Regions from separate parts of the Streptomyces sp. NPDC001927 genome, predicted to be linked through region 1. Evidence: riboswitches for the same ligand, from Rfam matches in the RefSeq annotation. Region 1 holds a riboswitch; each other region holds the start of a gene.
What was found. A riboswitch is a leader RNA that binds a small molecule or an ion and turns the genes downstream of it on or off. The one in region 1 is predicted to bind cobalamin.
Positions count from the first base shown of each region.

Region 2: it holds a riboswitch for cobalamin, as region 1 does, so the genes downstream of both, ACWCO8_RS16905 (ribonucleoside-diphosphate reductase subunit alpha) here and metE (5-methyltetrahydropteroyltriglutamate--homocysteine S-methyltransferase) in region 1, are expected to answer to the same signal.
Region 3: it holds a riboswitch for cobalamin, as region 1 does, so the genes downstream of both, cobN (cobaltochelatase subunit CobN) here and metE (5-methyltetrahydropteroyltriglutamate--homocysteine S-methyltransferase) in region 1, are expected to answer to the same signal.

Region 1 is NZ_JBSFEN010000002.1:639,971-644,933, forward strand. Features, by position in the region: gene aceB (malate synthase A) at 50-1,648, shown strand; gene ACWCO8_RS07330 (3-hydroxybutyryl-CoA dehydrogenase) at 1,645-2,535, shown strand; cobalamin riboswitch at 2,627-2,846, shown strand; gene metE (5-methyltetrahydropteroyltriglutamate--homocysteine S-methyltransferase) at 3,010-4,963, shown strand, end outside.
Region 2 is NZ_JBSFEN010000005.1:648,671-653,633, forward strand. Features, by position in the region: gene ACWCO8_RS16900 (ribonucleotide-diphosphate reductase subunit beta) at 1-153, opposite strand, end outside; gene ACWCO8_RS16905 (ribonucleoside-diphosphate reductase subunit alpha) at 153-2,531, opposite strand; cobalamin riboswitch at 2,658-2,782, opposite strand; gene ACWCO8_RS16910 (GNAT family N-acetyltransferase) at 2,835-3,338, opposite strand; gene mctP (monocarboxylate uptake permease MctP) at 3,429-4,963, opposite strand, start outside.
Region 3 is NZ_JBSFEN010000004.1:288,274-293,236, forward strand. Features, by position in the region: gene cobN (cobaltochelatase subunit CobN) at 1-2,775, opposite strand, end outside; cobalamin riboswitch at 2,815-2,949, opposite strand; gene ACWCO8_RS11895 (cobalamin biosynthesis protein CobG) at 2,995-4,260, shown strand; gene ACWCO8_RS11900 (precorrin-8X methylmutase) at 4,275-4,910, shown strand; gene ACWCO8_RS11905 (precorrin-2 C(20)-methyltransferase) at 4,907-4,963, shown strand, end outside.

The DNA.
Region 1 (4,963 bases):
CGAGCCGCCGAAGCCGGGGACCCTCCCGCCGCCACCCCAGGAGAATCCGATGCCCACCACCGCGCTGACCCACCGTGTCCGCGTTCTCGCCGCACCGGGTGACCGGCACGCCGAGATCCTCACCCCCGCCGCCCTGGACTTCGTCGGGAAGCTGGCGGAGGCGTTCGGCGAACGCCGACTGGACCTGATGAAGGAGCGCCGCCGCCAGGCTCTGCGCCTGGCCGGCGGGGCCCCGCTGGCCTTCTCCCCGGTCACCGCCACCGTCCGCGACGACCTCGCGTGGCGGGTCGCGCCACCGGCGCCCGGTCTGACCGACCGGCGGGTCGAGATCACCGGTCCGCCGGACCGCCGCATGGCGGTCCACGCCCTCAACTCCGGTGCCCGCGTGTGGATGGCGGACTTCGAGGACGCCACGGCACCGACCTGGGAGAACGTCGTCGGCGGCCAGCTCGTCCTGCGCGACGCGATCGACCGGCGGATCGACTTCACCGGCGAGGACGGCAAGGAGTACCGGCTCGCCGACCGCGACCGGCTCGCCACGATCGTCGTCCGGCCGCGCGGCTGGCACCTCCTGGAGGAGCACCTGGAGTTCGACGGCACCCCGGTGCCCGCCTCCCTCGTCGACTTCGGCCTGTACTTCTTCCACTGCGCCCAGCGCCAGATCGACGCGGGCCACGGCCCGTACTTCTACCTCCCGAAGCTGGAGAACCGGTACGAGGCTCGGCTGTGGAACGACGTTTTCCTGCTGGCGCAGGAGCTCCTCGGCATCCCCCGGGGCACGGTCCGCGCCACCGTGCTCATCGAGACGATCACGGCCGCGTTCGAGATGGAGGAGATCCTCTACGAGCTGCGCGAGCACAGCTCGGGTCTCAACGCGGGTCGCTGGGACTACCTGTTCAGCCTGATCAAGACCTTCGGCCACCGCACCGACTTCCTCCTGCCCGACCGGGCGAAGGTCACCATGACCGCCCCGTTCATGCGGGCCTACACCGAACTCCTGGTGCACACCTGCCACAAGCGCGGCGCGCACGCGATCGGCGGGATGGCGGCCCAGGTGCCGAGCAAGGATCCGTCCGCCCACGAGGCGGCGCTCGCCAAGGTGCGGCTCGACAAGGAGCGGGAGGCGGAGGACGGCTTCGACGGCTCCTGGGTCGCCCATCCCGGGCTCGTCCCGGTCTGCCGCGAGGTGTTCGACGGCGTGCTCGGCGACCTGCCCGACCAGATCCACCGGACGCGGGACGACGTGGAGGTGACCCCGGCGGACCTGCTGTCGGTACGCCGGATCAGTGGACCGCCCACCCAGGAGGGCCTCCGCACGAACATCGCGGTCGCGCTCGGCTACTTCGCGGCCTGGCTGCGCGGTCAGGGCGCCGTCGCCCTGGACGGGCTGATGGAGGACGCGGCGACCGCGGAGATCGCGCGCGTCCAGATCTGGCAGTGGGTGCGGCACCGGCTGATCGACCGGGAGACCGTCGTACGGCTGCTCGACGAGGAGCTCGACACGCTCGGCGCCCAGTACCCGTGGGCCCCACTGGAGGAGGTGCGGGCGATCTTCGAACGGAACGCCCTCAGCGGTGAACTGCCGCTGTTCTTCACCCCGGACGCCTACTCCCGCCACCTCGTGCGCCACGCGGAGCCCCGGTCATGAGCGCCGCGATCACGGGCGCCGAGGAGATCACCCGCGTCGGGGTGGTCGGCGGCGGCCAGATGGGGGCGGGTATCGCGGAGGTCTGCGCGCGGGCCGGACGGCACACGATCGTCTGCGAGACGGACGCCGTGACCGCCCGGGCCGCGCGGGAGCGGGTGACCGCCTCCCTGGACCGTGCCGTACGCCGGGGCAAGCTGGAGCCGGCCGCCGCGCAGGGCGCCCTCGACCGGCTCGTCTTCACCGGCGATCTCGAGGAGTTGGCCGACCGCCAGCTCGTGATCGAGGCCGTCGTCGAGAACGCGGACGCGAAGACCGAGGTGTTCACCCGTCTCGACAAGATCGTCGAGGATCCCTCGGCGGTACTGGCGACCAACACCTCCTCGCTGCCCGTGATGCGCCTCGGCATGGCGACGAGCCGCGCCGACCGGGTGGTGGGCCTGCACTTCTTCAACCCCGTGCCGGTGCTGCCGCTGGTGGAGGTCGTGAGCTCGCTGCACACCGCGCCGGACACGGTCGCCCGCGTGGAGCGCTTCGCGACGGACGTCCTCGGCAAGACGGTCGTCCGCTCGCAGGACCGGGCCGGGTTCGTCGTCAACGCGCTGCTCGTGCCGTACCTCCTCGCCGCGATCCGTATGGCCGAGTCCGGCTTCGCCACCGCCGCCGACATCGACGCCGGCATGGAGCTGGGCTGCGCCCACCCGATGGGCCCGCTGAAGCTGGCCGACCTCATCGGTCTCGACACCGTCGCCTCGATCGCGGAGTCGCTGTACGAGGAGTTCAAGGAGCCCCTCTACGCGCCGCCCCCGCTGCTCCAGCGGATGGTGGAGGCGGGGCTGCTCGGCCGCAAGACGGGCCGGGGGTTCCACCCGTACCCCGGCCGGGGCTGACCCCCGGGACTGCGGGGGCGGACCTGCGGGCGTGTCTCACCTCACCATCCGTATGGTGGACATCTCCCGACACAGCGCTGAACAGCCCCTTAGGGTGGCCGGTGCAGCTGGTTCGCCCCGTCAGCCGGACGGGATGCGTCGTAAGAGGGAACCCGGTGGGAATCCGGGACTGCCCCGCAGCGGTGAGCGGGAACGACCGCCGTCATACGCACTGGACCCGTACGGGTCTGGGAAGCGACGGCCAGTAGGTGTCCTCCCCCGTGGAGGATGTGCCCGCGAGTCCGAAGACCTGCCAACTGCCCGCGTACCGACCATGCGTACGCGGACATTCCGGTGACCTCGAGGGCGGGTCGGCGACCACACGAGACGGAGACACGCGCGTACGGCGCGAGGTCGGCCGTCCGGTCGGTCTCCCCTTCGCGCTCTCGTCCCGTCGCCGGGATCTCAGGGATTCATCTCGCGAAGGAGATCTCCGTGACCACCAAGCCCGCAGCCGCGGCAGCACGGGCCACCGTGTACGGCTACCCCCGTCAGGGGCAGCACCGGGAACTGAAGAAGGCGATCGAGGGGTACTGGAAGGGCCGCGTCACCGCCGACGCCCTCCGGACCACCGCCGCCGAACTGCGCCGCTCCCACTGGAGCCGGCTCGCCGAAGCGGGCGTCCACGAGGTGCCGACCGGCGACTTCTCCCTCTACGACCACGTCCTGGACACCACCGTCATGGTCGGCGCGATCCCCGCGCGGCACCGCGACGCCGTCTCCGCCGATCCCCTCGACGGCTACTTCGCCATGGCACGCGGTACGCAGGACGTCGCGCCGCTGGAGATGACCAAGTGGTTCGACACCAACTACCACTATCTGGTCCCCGAGTTGGGACCCGACACGGTCTTCACGGCGGACTCCGCCAAGCAGGTCGCCGAGCTGACGGAGGCCCTCTCCCTCGGCCTGACGGCCCGTCCGGTCCTCGTCGGCCCCGTGACCTATCTGCTCCTCGCCAAGCGCGCGCCCGGGGTGGCCGCCGACTTCGACCCGCTGACGCTCCTCGACCGGCTGCTGCCGGTGTACGCCGAGGTCCTCGCCGACCTGCGGGCCGCGGGCGCCGAGTGGGTGCAGCTCGACGAGCCCGCCCTGGTCCAGGACCGCACCCCGGCCGAGCTGAACGCCGCCGCCCGTGTCTACCGCGAGCTCGGTGGCCGTACGGACCGGCCGAAGCTGCTGGTCGCCTCGTACTTCGACCGGCTCGGCGAGGCCCTGCCCGTGCTCGCCAAGGCCCCCGTCGAGGGGCTCGCGCTCGACTTCACCGGCTCCGCCGCCGCCAACCTGGAGGCCCTCGCGGCCGTGGGCGGGCTGCCGGGCAAGCGCCTGGTCGCCGGCGTGGTCGACGGCCGCAACATCTGGGTCAACGATCTGGCGAAGTCCCTGACGACCCTCGGCACCCTGCTCGGGCTCGCCGACCGGGTCGACGTGGCGGCCTCCTGCTCGCTGCTGCACGTCCCCCTCGACGCGGCCGCCGAGCGGGACATCGACCCGCAGATCCTGCGCTGGCTCTCCTTCGCCAGGCAGAAGACCGCCGAGGTGGTCACGCTCGCCAAGGGCCTGTCCCACGGCACCCCCGCGATCGCCGCCGAACTGGCCGCCAACCGGGCCGACCTGGCCTCGCGGGCGGAGTCCCCGCTCACCCGCGACCCGGCCGTGCGCGCCCGTACCGGCGCGGTCTCCGCCGCCGACACCCGCCGCTCCCAGCCGTACGCCGAGCGGGCCGCCGCCCAGCACGCCCACCTCGGTCTTCCGCTGCTGCCGACGACCACCATCGGCTCCTTCCCGCAGACGGACGAACTGCGCACCGCCCGCGCCGACCTGCGCGCGGGCCGGATCGACACGGCCGGCTACGAGGAGCGCGTCAAGGCCGAGGTCCGGGAGGTGATCGCCTTCCAGGAGAAGGCCGGTCTGGACGTCCTGGTGCACGGGGAGCCCGAACGCAACGACATGGTCCAGTACTTCGCCGAGCAGCTGACCGGGTACCTCGCGACGCAGCACGGGTGGGTCCAGTCGTACGGCACCCGGTACGTCCGGCCGCCGATCCTGGCCGGCGACATCTCGCGCCCCGCGCCGATGACGGTGCGCTGGACGACGTACGCGCAGTCCCTGACCCACCGCCCGGTCAAGGGCATGCTGACGGGACCGGTCACCATGCTCGCCTGGTCCTTCGTCCGGGACGACCAGCCGCTCGGCGAGACCGCCCGGCAGGTCGCGCTCGCCCTGCGCGACGAGGTGAACGACCTGGAGGCGGCGGGCACTTCGGTCGTCCAGGTGGACGAGCCGGCCCTGCGGGAGACCCTGCCGTTGCGCGCGGCCGACCGGGCCGCGTACCTGGACTGGGCGACGGAGGCGTTCCGGCTCTCCACCAGCGGGGTACGGCCGGACACCC
Region 2 (4,963 bases), on a different contig from region 1:
GGCGAGGTCGGCGACGTCCGAGTGGAGGTCGACCTCCTCCACTGTCCAGGTGTTCTTGATCGCGTCCCGGTAGCGCTCGTAGAAGTCCGGGTAGCGCATCGGACGCAGGGTCAGTTCGAAGCCCGGGTCGAGCAGGTTCTTGTTGTCGGACATTACTGGCAGGCCTCGCAGGACTCGGGGTTCTCAAGGGAGCAGGCGACGGCGTCGGGGTCGGCGACCTGCTGGACGGGGATGGTGGCGGCGGCGGGCGCCGAGGCCTGGGCCGCGCGGGCGATCCGGGTCGCCGGGCGGGAGCGCAGGTAGTACGTCGTCTTCAGGCCCTGCTTCCAGGCGTACGCGTACATCGACGACAGCTTGCCGATGGTCGGCGTCTCCAGGAACAGGTTCAGCGACTGCGACTGGTCCAGGAACGGTGTGCGGGCGGCGGCCATGTCGATCAGACCGCGCTGCGGGATCTCCCACGCCGTCCGGTACAGCTCGCGCACCTCGGCCGGGACCCAGGTGAAGCCGGCCACCGAGCCGTTGGACTCGCGCAGCGCCTCACGGGTCTGCGCGTCCCACACGCCGAGCTTCTTGAGCTCCTGCACCAGGTACGAGTTGACCTGGAGGAACTCGCCCGAGAGCGTCTCGCGCTTGAACAGGTTGGAGACCTGCGGCTCGATGCACTCGTACACGCCCGCGATCGAGGCGATCGTCGCCGTCGGCGCGATGGCGAGCAGCAGGCTGTTGCGCATGCCGACGGTCGCGATCCGCTCGCGCAGCGCGGCCCAGCGCTCGGGCCAGTTGAGCTCGACGTCGTAGTGGTCGGGGTGCAGGACACCGCGCGCGGCACGGGTCTTGTCCCAGGCCGGGACGGGGCCGTTGCGCTCGGCGAGGTCGGCGGAGGCCTCGTACGCGGCGAGCATGATCCGCTCGGCGATCCGGGTGGAGAGCGCCCGCGCCTCGGGGGAGTCGAACGGCAGCTTCAGCTGGAAGAAGACGTCCTGGAGGCCCATCGCGCCCAGGCCCACCGGGCGCCAGCGGGCGTTGGAGCGGCCGGCCTGCTCGGTCGGGTAGAAGTTGATGTCCACGACCCGGTCGAGGAAGGTGACGGCCGTACGGACGGTCTCGTCGAGCCGCTCCCAGTCGATGTCCGAACCGACGACGAACGCACCCAGGTTGACGGAGCCGAGGTTGCACACGGCCGTCTCCCCGTCGTCCGTGACCTCCAGGATCTCCGTGCAGAGGTTCGAGGAGTGGACCGTGTGGCCCGGCTCGGCGGTCTGGTTGGCCGTACGGTTCGAGGCGTCCTTGAACGTCATCCAGCCGTTGCCGGTCTGGGCCAGGGTCCGCATCATCCGGCCGTACAGGTCACGGGCCGGCATGGTCTTGCGGGCCAGGCCCTTCGCCTCGGCGGCGCGGTACGCGGCGTCGAACTCGTCGCCCCACAGGTCGACCAGCTCGGGCACGTCCGCCGGGGAGAACAGCGACCACTCGGCGTCCGCGTTGACCCGGCGCATGAACTCGTCCGGGATCCAGTGCGCGAGGTTCAGGTTGTGCGTACGCCGGGCGTCCTCACCGGTGTTGTCGCGCAGCTCCAGGAACTCCTCGATGTCCGCGTGCCAGGTCTCCAGGTAGACCGCGGCCGCGCCCTTGCGCCGGCCGCCCTGGTTCACGGCCGCCACGGAGGCGTCCAGGGTCTTCAGGAACGGCACGATGCCGTTGGAGTGCCCGTTGGTGCCGCGGATCAGCGAACCGCGGGCGCGGATGCGGGAGTACGACAGGCCGATGCCGCCCGCGTGCTTCGAGAGGCGCGCGACCTGGTGGTACCGGTCGTAGATGGAGTCCAGCTCGTCCAGCGGGGAGTCGAGGAGGTAGCAGGACGACATCTGCGGGTGGCGGGTGCCGGAGTTGAAGAGCGTGGGGGAGGAGGGCAGGTAGTCGAGCCGGCTCATCAGCCCGTAGAGCGCGGCGACCTCGTCCAGGGCGCGGGCGGAGTCGTCCTCGGCGAGGCCGCAGGCGACACGCAGCATGAAGTGCTGCGGGGTCTCGATCACCTTGCGGGTGATCGGGTGGCGCAGCAGGTAGCGGGAGTAGAGGGTGCGCAGACCGAAGTAGCCGAAGCGGTCGTCCGCCTGCCCGTCGATGAGCGCGTCGAGCCGGTCGGCGTGCAGCGTGACGAAGTCGGCGGTGCGGTCGGCGATCAGGCCCTCGTGGTGACCGACGGCGACGGAGGCGGAGAAGTTGACCGAGCCCTGGGAGGCCGCCTCGTCCGCGATCGTGATGGTCAGCAGCCGGGCCGCGAGCCGGGAGTAGGCCGGGTCCTCGGCGATGAGACCCGCGGCCGCCTCGGTGGCCAGCTCGCGCAGCTCCGCCTCGTCCGAGCCGGCGTTGCGGCCCCGCAGCGCGGCGGCGGCGACCTTGCCGGGGTCGGTGTCCGTGAGGTCGGCGGTGAGGTCGGTCAGGGTCCGCAGGAGCACGGTCCCGGGTCCGTCGCTCTCGTTGCCGTCGCTCTCGATCGCTGCGGCCGGATCGGCGGGCGCGATGGTCACGTGGGGCTCTCCCTCGCTCGGCTCGGGGCCGGCGGGGGAGGCGGGCGGCGGCTCCCCGAAGGCAGGGGCGAGCCGCGCCACGGCCCACTCCGCGAGGCCCTGACGTCTGTGTCACCCGGAACGGAAGGACCGGGCGTGCTGTCGGCAGGTCTTCGGACTGACCGGACGGACGAAGCCGTCAAAAGCACACCGTTGCGGGACAGTTCCGGATTCGCACCGGATTCCCCTGCGACGACAGCGAGGATGAGCATACATGTGGGGGGCGCCGCTCGCGGCACCCCCCACATGTTGTGTCGCGTCGCGTCACAGCTCCAGGGCGTAGGTGAGCAGCGGGATTGTGTCCGGTATCGGCGACCAGTCCCGTTCCGGGGTCCGGACGAATCCCATCCGCTCGTACACCCGGTGTGCGGCGGCCATCGCGGGGTCGGTCGACAGCACGATCCGGGTACATCCGGGCAGCGCCCGGGCGCGCTCCACGCACGTCCGGACGAGGGCCTCGCCGGTGCCCCGGCCGCGCGCGTCGGGGGCGACCACGAGCATCCGGAACTCGGCCTCGCCCGCCTGCGCCACGTCCGCCCAGCGCGTGCCGCCCGGCACGAAGGTGACACCCCCGAGGATCCGCCCCGCGCCGTCGGTGGCGACGAGCACCTCGGCCTCGGCGGCCCGGCCTGCGACGTCCGCGAGGACGGGCAGATAGGGGTCCTCCGCGCCGAAGAACAGCAGACCGTCGCCCAGGTAGGTCCCCGCGGTGAGTTCGCCGAGCGTCTCGTACTCCTCGGGCCGTACCGCCCTGATCGTGATGTCCATGGGCCGCAGTCTGCCCGAGGGGCACGGCGAAGGGCCCGGGGATTTCCGCTCGGAAACCCCGGGCCCTCCGGTCGTGCTGTCGCTACGGCGTCAGTGCGTGCTCGCGCCGACCTTCGGCAGCTCGGTCGAGACGCCCTTGTCGCCCGCGTCCGCCGTGTAGTCCGACGGCGAGGTCTCGTCGATGCCCTCCGGCGCCTTCACGGCCTTCAGGACGAAGGTGAGGACGACGGTGACGATGACGTTGATCACGAAGGCGGTGAGGCCGATGTAGCCGATCTCGCCGATGCCCGGGATCTCGGCGGACGAGCCGCCGAAGTGCTTCTGGGTCGGGCTGGCCACGCCGTACGCCGCCGCCGTGCCGTAGACCATGCCGACGGCCCAGCCGGCGAGCAGCGCCCAGCGGTGGAACCAGCGGGTGAACAGGCCGCCGACCAGGGCCGGGAGGGTCTGCAGGATCCAGATGCCGCCGAGCAGCTGGAAGTTGATCGCGACCGTCTTGTCCATGGTGAGGACGAAGGCGAGCGCGCCGACCTTCACGAGCAGCGACACCAGCTTGGACACCTTGGTCTCCTGCTCCGGCGTGGCGTCCGGCTTCAGGAAGTCCTTGTAGATGTTGCGGGTGAAAAGGTTGGCGGCGGCGATCGACATGATGGCGGCCGGCACGAGCGCGCCGATGCCGATGGCGGCGAAGGCCACACCCGCGAACCAGTCCGGGAACATGTTCTCGAAGAGCTGCGGGATCGCGAGCTGGCCGTTGGAGACCTTGACCCCGGCGGCGATCGCCATGAAGCCGAGCAGCGCGAGCAGGCCCAGCATCAGCGAGTACAGCGGCAGGATCGTGGTGTTGCGGCGGATCACGTCACGGCTGCGCGAGGAGAGCGTCGCCGTGATCGAGTGCGGGTACATGAAGAGCGCGAGCGCCGAGCCGAGCGCGAGCGTCGCGTAGCCCCACTGGCCCATCTCGCCGGGCACGAGCGCGCCGCGCGGCTTGTCGGTCGCCGGGTTGATCGTCGCGTACGCCTCGCCGGCCTTGGCGAAGATCTCGTCGAAGCCGCCCAGCTTGATCGGGATGTAGATGATCGCCACCGCGATGACGATGTAGATCAGGGTGTCCTTGACGAAGGCGATGAGCGCCGGGGCGCGCAGACCCGAGGAGTACGTGTACGCCGCGAGGACACCGAAGGCGATGAGCAGCGGCAGGTCCTTGATGAACCAGTGCGTGTTCTCGCCGCCGCCGACGCCCATCACGTCCAGGACGGCCTGGATGCCGACCAGCTGGAGCGCGATGTACGGCATGGTCGCGAGGATGCCGGTGAGGGCGACCGCGAGGGACAGGCCCTTGGAGCCGAAGCGGCCGCGGACGAAGTCCGAGGTGGTGACGTACCCGTGCTTGTGCGACACCGACCAGAGGCGGGGCAGGAAGGTGAAGATCAGCGGGTAGACCAGGATCGTGTACGGCACGGCGAAGAAGCCGGCCGCGCCCGCCGCGTAGATCGCCGCGGGGACCGCGACGAAGGTGTACGCGGTGTAGAGGTCGCCGCCGAGCAGGAACCAGGTGACCCAGGTGCCGAACGACCGGCCGCCGAGGCCCCATTCGTCGAGGCTGTTCTCGTTGGCGGCTCTGC
Region 3 (4,963 bases), on a different contig from region 1:
GTCGTCGAGGAGGCCGATGACGTGCGGGAACGCGTCCCGGAAGAAGCCCGAGATGCGCAGCGTGACGTCGACGCGCGGGCGGCCCAGCTCGGCGAGCGGGATCGGCTCCAGGCCGTTCACCCGGCGCGAGGCGTCGTCCCACGTGGGACGGATGCCCAGCAGGGCCAGGGCCTCCGCCACGTCGTCGCCCGCCGTGCGCATCGCGCTCGTACCCCACAGGGAGAGGCCGACCGAGGTCGGCCACTCGCCGTTGTCGGAGCGGTAGCGCTCCAGGAGCGAGTCGGCGAGCGCCTGGCCGGTCTCCCACGCGAGGCGGGAGGGGACGGCCTTGGGGTCGACCGAGTAGAAGTTCCGGCCGGTCGGAAGCACGTTGACCAGGCCCCGGAGGGGCGAGCCGGACGGGCCGGCGGGCACGAAGCCGCCGTTCAACGCGTGGACGGCGTGGGTGAGTTCGTCGGTCGTCGCCGCCAGGCGCGGGACGACCTGCTCGCACGCGAAGCGGAGGACCGCGGCTACATCGGGGCCGTAACCCTCGGCCACCGACGCGACCGCGTCCACCGACCAGTCCGCCGCCTCCATCGCCTCGACCAGCTCGCGCGCCGTCGCCTCCGCCTCGTCGGCGGTGGTCCGGGTCGCGGCCGACTCGTCCAGGCCGAGGGCCTCACGGAGACCCGGGAGGGCCTGCGTACCGCCCCAGATCTGCCGGGCGCGCAGGATCGACAGGACCAGGTTGACCCGCGCCTCGCCCACCGGCGCCCCGCCGAGCACGTGCAGACCGTCCCTGATCTGCGCGTCCTTGACCTCGCAGAGCCAGCCGTCGACGTGCAGCAGGAAGTCGTCGAAGCCGTCGTCCTCCGGGCGGTCCTCCATCCCCAGGTCGTGGTCGAGCTTCGCCGCCTGGATCAGCGTCCAGATCTGCGCCCGGATCGCGGGCAGCTTCGACGGGTCCATCGAGGAGATCTGCGCGTACTCGTCGAGCAGCTGCTCCAGGCGCGCGATGTCGCCGTACGAGTCGGCGCGGGCCATCGGCGGCACCAGGTGGTCCACGAGCGTGGCGTGCACGCGCCGCTTGGCCTGCGTGCCCTCGCCCGGGTCGTTGACCAGGAAGGGGTAGACGAGCGGGATGTCGCCCAGCGCCGCGTCCGGGCCGCACGCGGCCGACAGGCCCGCGTTCTTGCCCGGCAGCCACTCCAGGTTGCCGTGCTTGCCGAGGTGGACCATCGCGTCCGCCCCGAAGCCGCCGTCCTCGGCGCGCGCCGCGATCCAGCGGTAGGCGGCCAAGTAGTGGTGGGACGGCGGGAGATCGGGGTCGTGGTAGATCGCGATCGGGTTCTCGCCGAAGCCGCGCGGCGGCTGGATGAGGATCAGCAGGTTCCCGCGCCGCAGCGCGGCGAGGACGATGTCGCCCTCGGGGTTGCGGGACCGGTCGAGGAACATCTCGCCGGGCGCCGGGCCCCAGTGCTCCTCGACGCCCTCGCGCAGCTCCTGCGGCAGGGTCGCGTACCAGCGCTTGTAGTCGGCGGCCGGGATACGGACGGGGTTGCGGGCGAGCTGCTCCTCGGTGAGCCAGTCCTGGTCGTGGCCGCCGGCCTCGATCAGGGCGTAGATCAGCTCGTCGCCGTCGCCGGAGACCAGGCCCGGGATCTCGTCCTCGGCCCCGAAGTCGTACCCCTCGGCGATCAGCCGCCGCAGCAGGGCGACGGCGGAGGCGGGGGTGTCCAGGCCGACCGCGTTGCCGATCCGGGAGTGCTTCGTCGGGTACGCGGAGAGAACGAGCGCGAGCTTCTTCTCGGCGTTCGGGATGTGCCGCAGCCGGGCGTGACGCACGGCGATCCCGGCGACGCGGGCGGCGCGCTCGGTGTCGGCGACGTACGCCGGGAGCCCGTCCTCGTCGATCTCCTTGAAGGAGAACGGGACGGTGATCAGACGGCCGTCGAACTCGGGCACGGCGACCTGGCTGGCCGCGTCCAGCGGCGAGAGACCCTCGTCGTTCTCCTCCCAGGCCGCCCGCGAACCGGTCAGGCAGAGCGCCTGCAGGATCGGTACGTCGAGGGCGGCGAGCGCGCCCGCGTCCCAGGCGTCCTCGTCGCCGCCGGCCTGCGCCTCGGCGGGCTTGGTGCCACCGGCGGCGAGGACCGTGGTGACGATCGCGTCCGCGCGCTTCAGCGTCTCGATCAGCTCGGGCTCGGGGGCGCGCAGGGAGGCGACGTACAGCGGCAGGGCGCGGGCGCCGGCGTCCTCGATCGCCTCGCAGAGGGAGTCGACGAAGGCGGTGTTCCCGCTCATGTGGTGGGCGCGGTAGTACAGCACGGCGACGGTCGGGCCGTCGGTCGTCCGGGCCGTGCGCTCCAGCGGCCCCCAGGTCGGCGCGGCGGCCGGGGCCTCGAAGCCGTGGCCGGTCAGCAGCACGGTGTCGGAGAGGAACCGGGCGAGCTGCTCCAGGTTGGCCGGTCCGCCGTGCGCCAGGTAGGCGTGGGCCTCGGTGGCGACGCCGACGGGGACGGTGGAGGCCTCCATGAGCTGGGCGTCCGGGGCCTGTTCACCGGAGAGCACGACCAGCGGCTTTCCGGCGGCGCGCAGCGCGTCGAGGCCGTCCTCCCAGGCCCGCAGCCCGCCGAGGAGCCGGACGAGCACGAGGTCGGCGCCGTCGAGGAGACCGGGAAGGTCGTCCAGGGAGAGCCGGGAGGGGTTGGCGAACCGGTACGCGACCGGACCGCCGGCCGCGCGGGCGCTGAGCAGGTCGGTGTCGGAGTGCGACAGCAACAGAATTCGCATGCGTGCGCAGGCCTTCCTCGGGGTTGTCCGCGCCCCGGGTGGTCGTTTGGACGGCGGGAGTTCCTGACTCACCCGGCCCCTCACGGGACCTGGCTCACAGTGGCGGGACCGCGCCGGATTCTCACCGGGCTTCCTCCCCGGGGTCCTGGGACCCCATGCCGATCTGCATAGTAGATCGTGCCTCTTCGGGGCCGGGTCTGGGCCGCTGACGACGTGGGTATGCTCGCCGCCATGCCGCCCACCCCACCCACAACACCCAACCCGGGCGAACCGCCCATACGGGACCGTGGTGACGCCTGCCCCGGGGCGCTTCGGCTGCACGCCGCCGACGACGGGCGACTCGCCCGACTCCGGCTGCCAGCAGGAGTTTTGACGGTACGTCAGACACTCGTACTGGCCTCGGTGGCCGAGGAGCTCGGCGACGGGCGAGTCAGTGTCACCTCCCGAGGGAACGTGGAGCTGCGCGGGCTCGGTGAGGGGTGCGGGGGCGAGCTGGCCGAGCGGCTCTCGGAGGCCGGGCTGCTGCCCTCCCAGACCCATGAGCGGGTCCGGAACATAGTGGCCTCGCCGGCGGCCGGGCTCGACGGACTCGGCCACGGTGACGTGCAGTTGTGGGCCCGCGAGCTGGACGCGCTGCTGTGCGCGCGGCCCTGGACGGCGGCCCTGTCCGGCCGGTTCCTCTTCGTCCTGGACGACGGGCGCGGCGATGTGGTCGGGCTCGGCGGAGATGTGACGTTGATCGCAGGAGAGGGTTCGGTACGGGTACGGGTCGGCGACCAGCTCGTCCGCGTCCCCGCCGCCGACGCGCCCCGGGCCGCGCTCGCCGCAGCCGGCGCCTTCCTGGACGCCGCCCGGACCGCCGGGAACGGGGCCTGGCGGGTGCGGGAGCTGCCGGAGGGCCACGAACCGGAGCTGGCGGCCGCCCTCGCGGGGGCCGGGATCGAGGCGGAGCCCGTACCGGCGACCGAACCCCCACCCGCTGCCCCACCCACCCCCGGCCCCCTCGGCCCGCACGCCCTGCACGTCCTCGCGCCCCTCGGGCGGCTGAGCGCCGCCCAGCTGCGGGCGCTCGCCGCGAGCGGGGGCGCGGTGCGGCTCACCCCCTGGCGCGGGGCCGTCGTCACCGGCCTCGCCGACCAAGGCGCCGTCGCGCGCCGGCTGGGTGAGCTCGACGCGTACGGGCTCATCACCGACCCCCGCTCCCCCTGGGCCGGCGTCGGCGCCTGCACCGGGCTTCCCGGCTGCGCCAAGTCCCTCGCCGACGTGCGCGCGGACGCCGTCCCGGGCGACGTTCCCGGCCACCGAGGGCTCCCCGTCCACTTCTCCGGGTGCGAGCGGCGCTGTGGTCACCCGCAGGCCCCCGCGTGGGTCGACGTCGTCGCCACCGGCGAGGGCGCGTACCTCGTGGCCGGGCGCCCCACCCTCCGTACCGACCTCCCCGAAGCCGTCGCGGCGGCCCGCGTCCCCTCAGCAACCACGAGATGAGCGAGAGCACCAGGATGTTCGACTACGAGAAGGACGGCGCGGAGATCTACCGCCAGTCCTTTGCCACGATCCGCGCCGAGGCGGACCTCGGGGGGCTGCCCGCCGACGTCGCCCAGGTCGCCGTCCGCATGATCCACGCCTGCGGCATGACCGACCTCGTCCGCGACATCGCGCACTCCCCGCAGGTCGTCACCCGCGCCCGTGCCGCGCTGCGCGCCGGCGCGCCGATCCTGTGCGACGCCCAGATGGTCGCCAGCGGCGTCACCCGCAAGCGGCTGCCCGCCGACAACGAGGTCGTCTGCACGCTCTCCGACCCGTCCGTGCCCGCGCTCGCCGCCGAACTCGGCACCACCCGCAGCGCCGCCGCCCTCGAACTCTGGCGCGACCGCCTCGAAGGCTCCGTCGTCGCCATCGGCAACGCGCCCACCGCCCTCTTCCACCTCCTGGAGATGGTCGCCAAGGGCGCGGGGAAGCCCGCCGCCGTCCTCGGCATCCCGGTCGGGTTCATCGGCGCCGCCGAGTCCAAGGAGGCCCTGGCGGCCCAGACTCTCGGCCTCGACTACCTCGTCGTACGCGGCCGGCGCGGCGGCAGCGCCATGACCGCCGCCGCGATCAACGCCCTCGCCCACGAAGCGGAGATCCAGGCATGAGCGGGTCCACGACCGGCAAGCTGTACGGGGTCGGCCTCGGGCCCGGCGACCCG